DNA from 4 places in the Mesorhizobium sp. L103C105A0 genome. Region 2 is predicted to be linked to each of the others. Evidence: predicted binding sites of a transcription regulator. Region 2 holds the regulator's gene; each other region holds the start of a gene.

Region 1 (3,122 bases), on a different contig from region 2:
GAACGGCTATACGGAGCCGGTGCTGCACGCGCGGAGGCTGGAGCTGAAGGCGAAAGAGCGGGCGAATTAGCGCCTGCGTTTCCCTCCCCCTCGAGGGGAGGGTGGCCCGAAGGGCCGGGTGGGGTCCTGCGTGAAGTGCGGCGACTCCCTTCGGACGACACTACAAGCAATGTCATTGCAGAGGCCCCTTCTCGGCTCGGCTCCAAAAAGATCGACCATTCTTCGGCGACCCCCACCCTGCCGCTTCGGGGCCACCTTCCCCTCAAGGAGGAGCGTTACGCCGCCTGCGCTACCCGCTCCGACATCATGCGGTAGGAAATCGCCTCGGCCAGGTGAATTCGGCCGACGGTTTCGCTGGCGTCGAGGTCAGCCAGTGTGCGCGCCACTTTGAGCACGCGGTGATAGGCGCGCGCGGAAAAGCCGAGTTTCTCGTTGGCGTCTTTCAGCAGCGACAGGCCGGCGGCATCCGGCATCGCGATGTCCTCGATAACAGAAGGCGAGCAATGGGCGTTGGTGGTGGCGCTGGTAACGCCCAGCCGCTCGAAACGTTCGCGCTGGATGGTGCGGGCGCGCGCCACGCGCTGGGCAACGGCGGCACTTTTCTCCGCTCGGTCGGGCCGGATCAGGTCGGCGGCCGAGACCGCCGGTACCTCGATCCTGAGATCGATGCGGTCGAGCAGCGGGCCGGAAATGCGCGCCTGGTAGTCGGTGCGGCAGCGCTCACCGCGCAGGCAGCGATAGCCGGGCTCGCCGGCCATGCCGCAACGGCACGGGTTCATCGCCGCCACCAGCTGGATGCGCGCTGGATAGGTGACGCGGTGGTTGGCGCGCGCGATCATGCAGTCGCCGGTCTCCAGTGGCTGGCGCAGCGCATCCAAGGTCTGCGGCGTGAATTCGGGAAACTCGTCGAGGAACAGGACGCCGTTATGGGCAAGCGATACTTCGCCCGGCCGCGCCCTGATGCCGCCGCCGACCATTGCCGCCATCGAAGCCGAATGGTGCGGGGCGCGGAACGGCCGCCGGTCGGTGAGCTTGCCTTCGCCGAGCTCGCCGGCCACCGAGGCGATCATCGAGACTTCAAGAAGTTCCTTGGGCGCCAGTGGCGGCAGAATTGAAGGCAGCCTCTGCGCCAGCATCGATTTTCCCGAGCCGGGAGGCCCGACCATCAACAGATTGTGGCCGCCGGCCGCCGCCACTTCCAGCGCCCGCTTGGCGCTTTCCTGGCCCTTGATGTCTGAAAGGTCGGGCAGGTCGCGGGCCGAGACATGGATGCCGGGCTCGGGCCGCGACAGCACCTGCGTGCCGCGAAAATGATTGGCGATGGCAATCAGGCTGCGCGGCGCCAATATGTCGAAATCCTTGCCCGCCCAGGCCGCTTCCGGCCCGCAGCCGAACGGGCAGATCAGGCCTTTTCCCTCGGCATTGGCGCCGATCGCCGCCGGCAGCGCACCGGCGACCGTGGCAATGGTGCCGTCGAGCGACAATTCTCCGAGCACGACATAGGAGGCCAGCATGTCGCCCGGAATGGCGCCAAGGGCGGCCATCAGGCCGAGCGCGATCGGCAGATCGTAATGGCTGCCTTCCTTGGGCAGATCGGCCGGAGCGAGGTTGACCGTCACCTTCTTCGACGGCATCGACAGCCCCGACGCATGCAGTGCCGCCTGCACGCGCTCGCGGCTTTCGGCCACCGCCTTGTCGGCCAGCCCGACGATCTGCATGCCGACCTTGCCCGGCGCGATCATCACCTGGACATCGACCGGTACGGCCTCGATGCCCTGGAAAGCAACCGTGCGAACCCGCGCCACCATCTTGCTCTGCCCCCGGATATCGGCTCGCCTCGGCCTTGTGGTTCAGACCGCGAGCGACGTCAGGACAAGACAACCATAGATTTCAGGCCAAGACAAGAACATTACAGGAACATGCATTCGTGGTGGTTGCAGCGCGCTGTGCCGGTTGCAAAAACGGAAGATGGTTGAGCAAAATGGAACGGCTGCTCCGCCTCCTCGACCGCGTTAACAAGGCGACTAGGCCCTTCGGCAATCTGAGGGTGTTGCTTCTAAACGGTGATGAAGGCATCGACCGAACCTGAAAGCGATCGATCGATCGCGACCTGCGGTGGAAGCCACTCCATGACAGGATATCTGAAAGGCCAAGGCAGGGCGATCCGGCGCGAAGAGCCGCTCTCCAGAAAAATCTCGTTTACAAGGTCTATGAACCGCCCGCGGTCTCGTTCGATTCGTTTCAAAGTTTGCGAACGAATGTAATCCCGGGGAATTCGTCGCTCCTTCAGCGCTAAGACAGCCTCCGCGATGGATCGAGGATCGGGTGGAACTGTAAGCGAATAGTCGTCATCCAGATAAAGGTCTCGGCCGCCATGGTTCGGCGTCGTGACCACTGGAAGCCCCGCGAGAAGATATTCCGTGCTTGCGAACATTGGTCCTTCCAGGTGAGAGAGACAGATTCCCACGGCTGCACGATTTAGATGCGTGTTCACCTGAGCCGGTGCCAATCGGACAGGCTTGCCGGTGCCGTCAAACTCGTTGATAAAGACGTGATGCGGCGCGAGCTCCCTATGCCGATTTATTCGCGCTCTTTCCGACTCCGTCGTGGAGGATCCGCTTGAATCTCGATAGAAGACAAATGCGCAACGCTGGATGCCAAGCGACAAGTCATGGCGCTTCCACGGAGCCAGCTGCGCATTGTAGATTGCATCAAATTCTACAGGGACGTCATCGAGAGGCCTGAATATGTGTTCGGAGGTTGTTGACGTCTTGTTGTGCAGGACGGCGGCCTCGCCGGACTGGTTCAACAGATCAGCCTCTGGCTGAGTGTTGGAAAGGAAGATTAGCGAGTGACGGGGGTTCTTGAGTCTATGCAGAACGGCATAGGTCCGGATGGTTTTGACGCTAGCACTGTTTTCGATGGACCAGGTTGGCGAGATGAGAAACCAGGCGCGGTGGCTGCGTGGACGGAAAGGCATATGACTTGCTAATCCGAGCGGCGTACCGGACATTCCCGAATAGGATATGAACGGATCGTCCGACAGCAAACTGGCCTGAAGAGCAGGTTGCGACTTCGCGGAAGGGTGCCCTTTTCTGAGGTTGTGGCCATGACGCAGCATG
Region 2 (3,122 bases):
GCGCGGCGGAGCCTGCCGCCCAAACATGCCGGCGATCTTGAGTGGTCGCCCTTGAACTGTCAAACATTATATATAATTCACCCATTGAAAGGCTTTGATATATAATGATCCGCCGAGCGTTTATGACTGATGGATCACGATGCTGGATGACGAGCAGACCTCGAAGACGGAAGTGGCCTATCGCCTGCTCAGGCGCGATATTCTTGCGACCCGGCTGGCGCCTGCCGCGCCGTTGAAGCTGAGCACGTTGCGCAACACCTACGGCATCGGCTGGACGCCGTTGCGCGAAGCGCTGTCGCGGCTGGAGGCGGAACGGCTTGTGACCGCCATCAGCAACCGCGGGTTTGCGGTCGCTCCCGTCTCTCGGGCGGAGCTCGAGGATCTGGCGCGTGCGCGGCTGGTGGTCGAACTGCCCCTGCTGGTGGAATCGATCGAGAAAGGCGACCGTGAGTGGGAAGACGCGGTCGTTGCCGCCCACTATCGTCTCTCACGGTGCGGGTCTGTTCTCGACGATCCATCGGATGATGCGGTCGACGCGTGGTACGAAAAACACGATGCCTTCCATGCGGCGCTGCTCAGTGCCGCGACATCCAGCTGGCTGCTGCGCTTCAATGCAACGATTTCCGACCAATTGCATCGCCATCACCGCTTTCTGGGTCTGGCCCCCACGCTGCGCGCCGCCGCCGGCCGCACGGATGGGCACCGGAAGGCCGTGGCGGCCCTGCGCGACGCCGTGGCGATCGAACACCATACCGCCCTGATGGAAGCGGCCCTCGATCGCGACGTCGAACGTGCGAAAACTCTGATGACCGCTCACATCGGCTCCACGCTGCAGGTCTATGCCCAGAGCGAACCCGGCGCGGATGCTGCGCAGCCCCGTCCGAAAGGGAAGCGGCGATCGTAACCGACGACGCAGGGCACTTTGTCTTCGTTTCACCCCGTTGCTGGCAACTGGGCGCAGGCGGCGCTCGCAGCGCCGAACGTTACGCTGAACAAAACGTCAACACATTCATTAAACTTTAAAAGGTTGCGGAACACAACTGGAACAGATAGTGTTTGTTCTGGGTTTGTTTTTTCCGATTCTGGTTTCAGAACCCTTGGGGGCCGCGATGCTGACGCGCAAACAACATGAGCTTCTGATGTTCATCCATGAACGCCTGAAGGAGAGCGGAATCCCGCCGTCCTTCGACGAGATGAAGGAAGCGCTCGACCTCGCCTCCAAGTCCGGCATCCACCGACTGATCACAGCGCTTGAGGAGCGCGGTTTCATTCGCCGGCTGCCGAACCGGGCGCGCGCGCTGGAAGTGCTGCGGCTACCCGACTCGATCGCACCAGGCCTCAATGCGGCGAGGAAGTTTTCGCCGAGCGTCATTCAGGGCAGTCTTGGTCAAACCGGCCAAGGGCAAGGCGGCCAGGGACAAGGCGCGATGGGCCAAGGCGGTCTCGGCCGCCAGATCAAGCCGGGCTCGCCGTCGCGTTCGATGTCGGCCGGCAATGACGATGCCGTTTCCGCGATTTCAATCCCGGTTATGGGACGCATCGCCGCCGGCGTGCCGATCGACGCCATCCAGCATCAGACCCATTCGATCTCGGTGCCGCCCGACATGATCATGGGCGGCGAACACTACGCGCTCGAGGTTAAGGGCGATTCGATGATCGAGGCCGGCATTTTCGATGGCGACACGGTCATCATCCGCAATGCCGACACAGCCAGCCCCGGCGAGATCGTGGTGGCGTTGGTCGACGATGAGGAAGCGACCCTGAAACGCTTCCGCCGCAAGGGCGCCTCGATCGCCCTGGAAGCCGCCAACCCGGCCTACGAGACCCGCATTTTTGGACCGGACAGGGTGAAGGTGCAGGGCAAGCTTGTCGGATTGATCCGGCGCTACTGAGCCGGCTTGGGTTTGTACTTTTCACGCTGGTTGTAAGGCGGCAGGCCGCGCGCTTCGCGGGAGAAGCGGCGTTGCTCGTGCCAGGGGCGATACGGCTTGTCGACGGCGAAGCGGATGGTTGGCGCTGCCGCTGCCGATTGCGGATCGAAGAAGACGGCGGCGCTGCCGTCGCGGGCCAGCTGTTTCTTAGTCACGACCAGCACCAGCGGGTCGCGGCACGGATTGTAGGCGGTGGCGTCATCGATGACGATCAGGCTCGCGAAGGCACAGGCCGGCCGCGCCGTCTTGCGGTCTTTCGCAAGCGCTACAATGGCTCCGGAAGGGTGCCGGGCGATACAGAGATCGCCGGTGCAATAGAAGGGCGAGCCGGGCGGCAGATCGAGCGGATCGAGATCGAACCGCGTATCTGTTGCCTCGAAAATCTCAGGTGGGATAATGGTTTCGGCCCGCAGCGCCCGTTTCCAATTGTCCGTGGTGAATTCGTTGGAGCGTTCGCGGTTGAGGGCGAGTTCGCCGCCACCGATCGGCATGGCCACCAGATGCGCATCCTCGGATATGAGCACGTCGGGCGTAAGCACCTGCGGCACCGTCAACAGGCCGGCCAGCGCGAAAGGCACGGCCGCCAACCTGAGCCAGGTGGTGGCCATGGTGGCGATGACGAGGGCGACCGCCACCAACAGCACCGAGCGGATGGAGATCAGCCCGACGGCGTCGACCGGCGAGCGCTCGGAAATCCAGGCCGATATAGCGATCATCGCCATCAGACCCTTGCCCATCACATAGAGGAACGGCCCGTCGGCGCCGAACGGCATCGCCAGTGCGCTGAGCACGGCAAAGGGCATGACGATCAACGAAACAATCGGCATCACGGCCAGATTGGCGATCAGGCTGAGCGGCGACACACGCTGAAAATGCCAGATGGCGAACAGCAAGGTTGCACTGCCGGCGATGATCGAGGTCATGGCGAGGCCGCCCATGGCCAGCGCGAACTTTCGCGACAGGAAGCCGACGAAGGAGCGCTTTGCCGGCGGCGTTCTCACCTTGTCGGCGCGGTAATCGGCCCAGCCGGCATAGGCGCCGACAAGGGCGGCGGTGGCGGCAAACGACATCTGGAAGCTGGGACCGACCACCTCGTGCGGCGACACCAGGATGACGGCGATGGCGGAGATCGCCAGATTGCGCATGGTGAGTGCGGCGCGATCAAACAGCACGGCGACAAGCATGACCGCC
Region 3 (3,122 bases), on a different contig from region 2:
ATGTCGAAGTCGGGCATCGACACGCGGTCCGGATTGAGGAAGCGCTCGAACAGCAGCGAGAAGCGCAGCGGATCGATATCGGTGATGGTGGTGGAGTAAGCGACCAGCGATCCGGCGCCCGAACCACGGCCCGGCCCGACCGGAATGCCTTGCGCCTTCGCCCATTTGATGAAGTCGGCCACGATCAGGAAGTAACCGGGAAATTTCATCTTCTCGATGATGGAGAGCTCGAAATCGAGCCGCTCGCGGTATTGTTCGACCGTGTAGCCGGCGGTGGGTCCATGCGCCGCCAGCCGGGCGTCGAGACCTTCATGGGCCTGCCGGCGCAGTTCATCGGCCTCCGCTTTCAGCGCCACCTCATTGTCGGCGACATCGCCGCCGGTAAAGCGTGGCAGGATCGGATTGCGGGTCTTGGGATAATAGGAACAGCGCAGCGCGATCTCGACGGTGTTGTCGATCGCTTCCGGCAGGTCGGCGAACAGCCGCGCCATATCGGCCTGGCTGCGCAGGAAATTGTCCGATGTCAGGCGGCGGCGGTTGTCGGCGGCAACGACGGACCCTTCGGCAATGGCGATCAGCGCGTCATGCGCTTCATAGTCGTCGCGGGCGGCGAAGAACGCCTCATTGGTGGCGACCAGCGGCAGATCATGGATATAGGCAAGGTCGACCGATGATTTCTCGATAGCGCGGTCATAACCGGAAACACGGTCCAGTTCGACATAGAGCCGGTCGCCGAACAGCGCCTTGAGTGCCAAAAGCCGCGTCTCGGCAAGATCTCGGCGATCCTCCTTCAGCGCCCGGCCGATCGGGCCGCGCGGCCCGCCGCTGAGGCAGATCAGGCCATCGCTATGGCCTTCCAGCATTGCTGACGTCAGATGCACGGGCTCGCCCGGCGGCGTCTCCAGATAGACCTGGCTGACCAGCCTGACCAGGTTGCTATAGCCAACCTCGGTGGCGGCGAGCAGCACCACGGCGTTCATCTCCGGCCCGTGGCGGCGGCGGTCGCGCTGTGCGTCACTGGTCTCGCCTGAAAAGGCGAGATCGATCTGGCAGCCGATGATCGGCTGGATGCCCTCTTTCACCGCTTTCTGGGCAAATTCCAGCGCGCCGAACAGATTGTTGGTGTCGGTGACGGCGATTGCCGGGCACTCGTCCTTGACGGCATGGGCGACGACAGCGGCGACCTGCAAGGCGCCCTCGAGCAGCGAATACGCTGAATGCACGCGCAGATGGATGAACGGCCGCGCCGGCGCCTCCGGGCGCGCAGCAGCGAGCGCTGCTTCGCGCCTCAGGGGATCGCGTGGAAGTTTGTCATCCGCCATGATGTTTCAAATTGCTCGAAGGGCTTTGAGTCGATGGAGATGTATTGTCCCGGACCGGGCGATGCCAGTCCAGCACAATTGACCACCGACCACAGGCTTCCGTACCCAGCCGCACGGCTCAGAGATTGTTCGAAATTCGCTCTGGCGAGTCATATGATGGTGGTTTCGAGAACCGGAGCGCAGCGGCCATTGGTCCGTGAGCACGGGAAGCGCAGAAACCACCTTCAGATGGCCGCCGGAGTAGAATTTCCAAACAATCTCTAGGCGAACTCCATGATCACCGCATCGACAGCCAGGCTGTCACCCGGCTTGGCGTTGAGCTTCGACACGACAAGATCGCGGTCGGCGCGCAGCACGTTTTCCATCTTCATCGCCTCGACCACGGCCAGCGTCTCGCCGGCCTTGACCTCCTGCCCCTCGGCAACCGCGATCGACACGACCAGGCCCGGCATCGGGCAAAGCAGCATCTTGGACGTGTCCGGCGCCACCTTCTCCGGCATCAGCCTTTCCAGCTCCGCCGTGCGCGGCAGCATGGCGCGTGCCCTCACCGACATGCCTTTCCAGGCAATGCGCAGGCCGTTCGGCGCCGGCCTGATCTGCGCCGTGACCTTGCGGGCACCGACAGTGCCGCGCCAGATGAGGTCGCCCGGCCGCCAGTCGGACGCCACCGTCAGCGCTTTGCCGCCATCGACCGACAGATCGATTTCCATCGGAATGGAGATCATGCCCTCGATGATCGAAGCCTGGAGATAGTCGTCGCCGAGCTTCACCACCCAATCGCGCTTGAGTGCGCCCGAATGCGGCGCCAGCCGCCCGCCCAGCCGGTCGAGCCGGTCGCGGCGCAGAAGCTCGACCGCGGTGGCGATCGCCGCCAGCACTGCCTTTTCATCGCCATTGGGCACGATCGACGCGAAGCCGTCAGGATATTCCTCGGCGATGAAGCCCGTCGATATCCGCCCCTCGCGCCAGCGCGGATGCTGCATCAGCGCCGCCAGGAAGGGGATGTTGTGCTCGATGCCGTCGACGACGAAACTGTCCAGCGCTTCCGACATGGCGTCGATTGCCGCCAGCCGCGTCGGCGCCCAGGTGCAGAGCTTTGCCACCATCGGGTCATAGAACATCGAAATCTCGGAGCCTTCGGTGACGCCGGTGTCGTTGCGGATGAAGATGTCGCCGAACGTGCCCTCCTCCGGCGGCCGGTAGCGCGTCAAACGGCCGATCGAGGGCAGGAAATTGCGATAGGGGTCCTCGGCATAGATCCGGCTTTCCACCGCCCAGCCGTTCAGCTTGACGTCGCTCTGCTCGATCGCCAGCTTCTCGCCGGCGGCGACACGGATCATCTGCTCGACCAGGTCGATGCCGGTAACAAGCTCCGTCACCGGATGCTCGACCTGCAATCGTGTATTCATTTCAAGGAAATAGAAGTTCTTTTCAGCATCGACGATGAACTCGACGGTGCCGGCGCTCTGGTAGTCGACCGCCTTGGCCAGCGCCACGGCCTGCTCGCCCATCGCCTTGCGCGTCCTGGCATCGAGGAATGGCGACGGCGCCTCTTCCGCCACCTTCTGGTTCCGACGCTGGATCGAGCATTCGCGCTCGCCGAGATAGAGGGCGGTGCCATGCGCGTCGGCCAGCACCTGGATTTCGATATGACGCGGATCGACGACGAACTTTTCGATGAAGACGCGGTCGTCGCCGAACGAGCTTTTCGCCTCCGAGCGCGCCAGGTCGAAGCCGTCGCGCACTTCCGACTGGCTCCAGGCAATGCGCATGCCTTTTCCGCCACCGCCGGCTGAGGCC
Region 4 (3,122 bases), on a different contig from region 2:
CGGCATTTCCTGGTAGAAGAAGGTGATCAGCAGCGAGGCTATGTGAGCGCCGTCGACGTCGGCGTCGGTCATGATGATCACGCGGTCGTAGCGCAAATCCTCGTCGCGGTATTTCGAGCGCGTGCCGCAACCGAGCGCCTGAATCAGGTCCGATATCTGCTGGTTGGCGGCGAGCTTGTCGTTGCCGGCGCTGGCGACGTTGAGGATTTTTCCGCGCAGCGGCAGCACCGCCTGGCTCGCACGGTCGCGCGCCTGCTTGGCCGAGCCGCCGGCCGAGTCGCCTTCGACGATGAACAGTTCGGCGCCCGCGGCGGCGTTCTGCGTGCAGTCGGCGAGCTTGCCGGGAAGGCGCAGCTTGCGCACCGCGCTCTTGCGCGACACTTCCTTTTCCTGGCGCCGGCGCACCCGCTCGTCGGCGCGCGCAATCACCCATTCCAGCAGCTTGGAGGCTTCCTGCGGATTGTCGGCCAGCCAGTGGTCGAAGGGATCGCGGATGGCGGTCTCGACAATGCGAATGGCTTCGATCGTTGCCAGCCTGTCCTTGGTCTGGCCGACGAATTCCGGCTCGCGGATGAAAACCGACAGCATGCCGGCCGCCGAGATCATAACGTCTTCGGAGGTGACGATCGAGGCGCGCTTGTTGCCGACCAAGTCGGCATAGGCCCGAAGCCCGCGCGTCAGCACATTGCGAAAGCCGGCCTCATGCGTGCCGCCTTCGCCGGTCGGGATGGTGTTGCAGTAGGAGTTGACGAAGCCGTCACCGCCGAACCAGGTCACCGCCCATTCCAGCGAGCCGTGGCCGCCCTGTTTTTCGCTCTTGCCGGCGAAGATCTCGCGGGTCACCTGGAAGTCGTCGCCAAGCGATGCCTTGAGATAGTCCTTCAAGCCGCCGGGGAAATGGAACTCCGCCTTGGCGGGCGTCTGGTCCTTTTCCTTGATCAGCGATGGGTCGCAGCTCCAGCGGATCTCGACGCCGCCGAACAGATAGGCTTTCGAGCGGGTCATGCGATAGAGCCGCGCCGGCTCGAAGGCGGCGCCCTTGCCGAAAATCTGCTCGTCGGGATGGAAGCGGATTTTGGTGCCGCGCCGGTTGTGCACTTCGCCGAGCTGCTCCAGCCCGCTCACCGGAACGCCGCGCGAGAACCTTTGGCGGTAAAGCTGGCGACCGCGCGCGACTTCGACTTCGAGATGGTCCGACAGCGCATTTACGACCGAGACGCCGACACCGTGCAGACCGCCGGAGGTCTCATAGACCTTGCTATCGAACTTGCCGCCCGAATGCAGCGTCGTCATGATGACTTCGAGCGCCGGCTTCTTGAATTTCGGATGCGGATCGACCGGAATGCCGCGGCCATTGTCGGTAACGGTCAGAAACCCGTCGGCCGACAGCTCGACATCGATGAAGGTGGCATGGCCGGCGACCGCCTCGTCCATCGAATTATCGATGACCTCGGCAAACAGATGGTGCATCGCCTTGTCGTCGGTGCCGCCAATATACATGCCGGGACGGCGCCGCACCGGCTCCAGCCCCTCCAGCACCTCGATGTCGGCGGCGCTATAGCCCTCGCTGCCGTCCTTGGTCGCGGCAGGACGCTTCGTGGCCTGCACCAGCGGGTCGGCCGGGCGCTCCGGTGTCCGAGCCGGTTGGGGCTGCTTTTCCAGATTGCCGAAAAGATCGTTGTTGTCGTCCATGCCTGCCATAGAATCCGGTGCCGCGAATCACCCGTCGATACTGCCACGCTTTTCGGCGCCAAGCGACGGAAGTTCCTGTTACGTTCGGGGATTAAACCCTTCTTATCCTAAAACCTTTCGATAACCAAGCTGGCGGAAATAGGTCCCTGCGGAGCGGGCGCGATTCCTGAATCTTTAACAAAGCGGCCTAGCGTCGCCTCAACAAAACAAAAGACCACGAATGTCAGGGGTTGGTTGTGAGGGGCAAGGCCATAACGATGATTGGCATCGCTGCCGTCTTCGGCGCGATTTCAATCTTTGCCGCGGATTTCTGGGTGAAAAGCCAGGCCAAGGCCGATGCCGAAGAGAAAACGGCGTCGATCCCGGCGCCCGCCGTCCCCAAGATCGTCTTCAAGACCATCGTGGTGGCCAACGCGCCGTTGCGTTACGGCATGGAGCTTGACCGGGCGCAGCTCAGCGAAATCCCATGGTCCGAGGATTCGGTGCCGCAGGGCGCGTTCACCACAGTCAATGCATTGCTCGCCGAAGGCAGCCGCGTGGTATTGTCGCCGATCGAGATCAACGAGCCGGTGCTGATCAGCAAATTGTCGGGGCCGAACGGCCGCGCGACGCTATCCAACATGATGACGCCCGGCATGCGGGCGGTGACAATCCGCACCGACGAGATCGCCGGTGTCGGCGGCTTCGTCATGCCGGGCGACCGGGTCGACGTGGTGCTGACACGCGATGCGGGCGAAATCCAGGAAGTGGCCAAGAACGCGCAGGGCGCTGCCGGATCGACCGTTACCTCCGAGATCGTCGTCTCCGACGCCAAGGTGCTGACCGTGGGGCAGGGCGCCGACGAGCGCCAGACCACACCGCAGATCGCCAATTCCGTCACCATCGAGGTGACGACCGAAGGCGCGCAGAAAGTGGCGCTTGCCCGCACCGTCGGCACCTTGTCGCTGTCGCTCCGCTCGGCCGCAGACGGAGGGGCCGCCAAGGACGGCGTCACCACCATCTCGTCCTTCGGCGGATCGGTCGCCTCCGGCGTCCAGGCCGCTGCCGGCGCGCTGTTCACTGCCGCGACCAAGGAGCCTGAGAAGCCGAAATTCAAGACGATCATCGTGACGCGCGGCACGCAGGTCGAAGAATACCAGGTTCCTGCGCGGGACCAGCAATAACTGCCGGTGGGGACCGGGCGAGGGACGGGACAGATGTCGGGACTTCATGCATTTCGAACTACGAAAGGGCTGCGCCCAATGCGGGCGCTTGCGGTGGGGGCTTGCCTGGCCGCGGCCGCAATGCTCGGCCTCAGTGCGCCAGCCAAGGCCGACAACGATATCGTCCATGTCTCGTCGACAACGAATGCGTCGATCAAGGTAGCCAAGGGCAAGCCGAAGACGGTCATGACCAATGCCGCCTTCTACCAGATCGTCATCGGCGATCCG

Evidence for each region. Region 2 encodes LexA, which represses DNA repair genes until DNA is damaged. Its sites were predicted from a motif close to TGTTCNNNNTGTGTTCNG; they were not measured.
Region 1: X727_RS146445 (YifB family Mg chelatase-like AAA ATPase) is a predicted target of LexA. The motif match lies at 1,903-1,920, and genes of this name have one in related genera.
Region 3: dnaE (DNA polymerase III subunit alpha) is a predicted target of LexA. The motif match lies at 1,449-1,466, and genes of this name have one in related genera.
Region 4: parE (DNA topoisomerase IV subunit B) is a predicted target of LexA. The motif match lies at 1,763-1,780, and genes of this name have one in related genera.

The regions. Positions count from the first base shown of each region.
Region 1 is NZ_AYXF01000006.1:196,306-199,427, forward strand. It holds gene X727_RS146450 (malate synthase G) at 1-70, shown strand, start outside; gene X727_RS146445 (YifB family Mg chelatase-like AAA ATPase) at 276-1,808, opposite strand; gene X727_RS0134185 (glycosyltransferase family 4 protein) at 2,057-3,121, opposite strand.
Region 2 is NZ_AYXF01000003.1:111,224-114,345, forward strand. It holds gene X727_RS153590 (GntR family transcriptional regulator) at 140-904, shown strand; gene lexA (transcriptional repressor LexA) at 1,110-1,892, shown strand; gene X727_RS153580 (ComEC/Rec2 family competence protein) at 1,886-3,122, opposite strand, start outside.
Region 3 is NZ_AYXF01000002.1:141,538-144,659, forward strand. It holds gene dnaE (DNA polymerase III subunit alpha) at 1-1,322, opposite strand, end outside; gene X727_RS158940 (acetyl/propionyl/methylcrotonyl-CoA carboxylase subunit alpha) at 1,583-3,122, opposite strand, start outside.
Region 4 is NZ_AYXF01000002.1:165,160-168,281, reverse strand. It holds gene parE (DNA topoisomerase IV subunit B) at 1-1,692, opposite strand, end outside; gene cpaB (Flp pilus assembly protein CpaB) at 1,950-2,855, shown strand; gene X727_RS158845 (type II and III secretion system protein family protein) at 2,976-3,122, shown strand, end outside.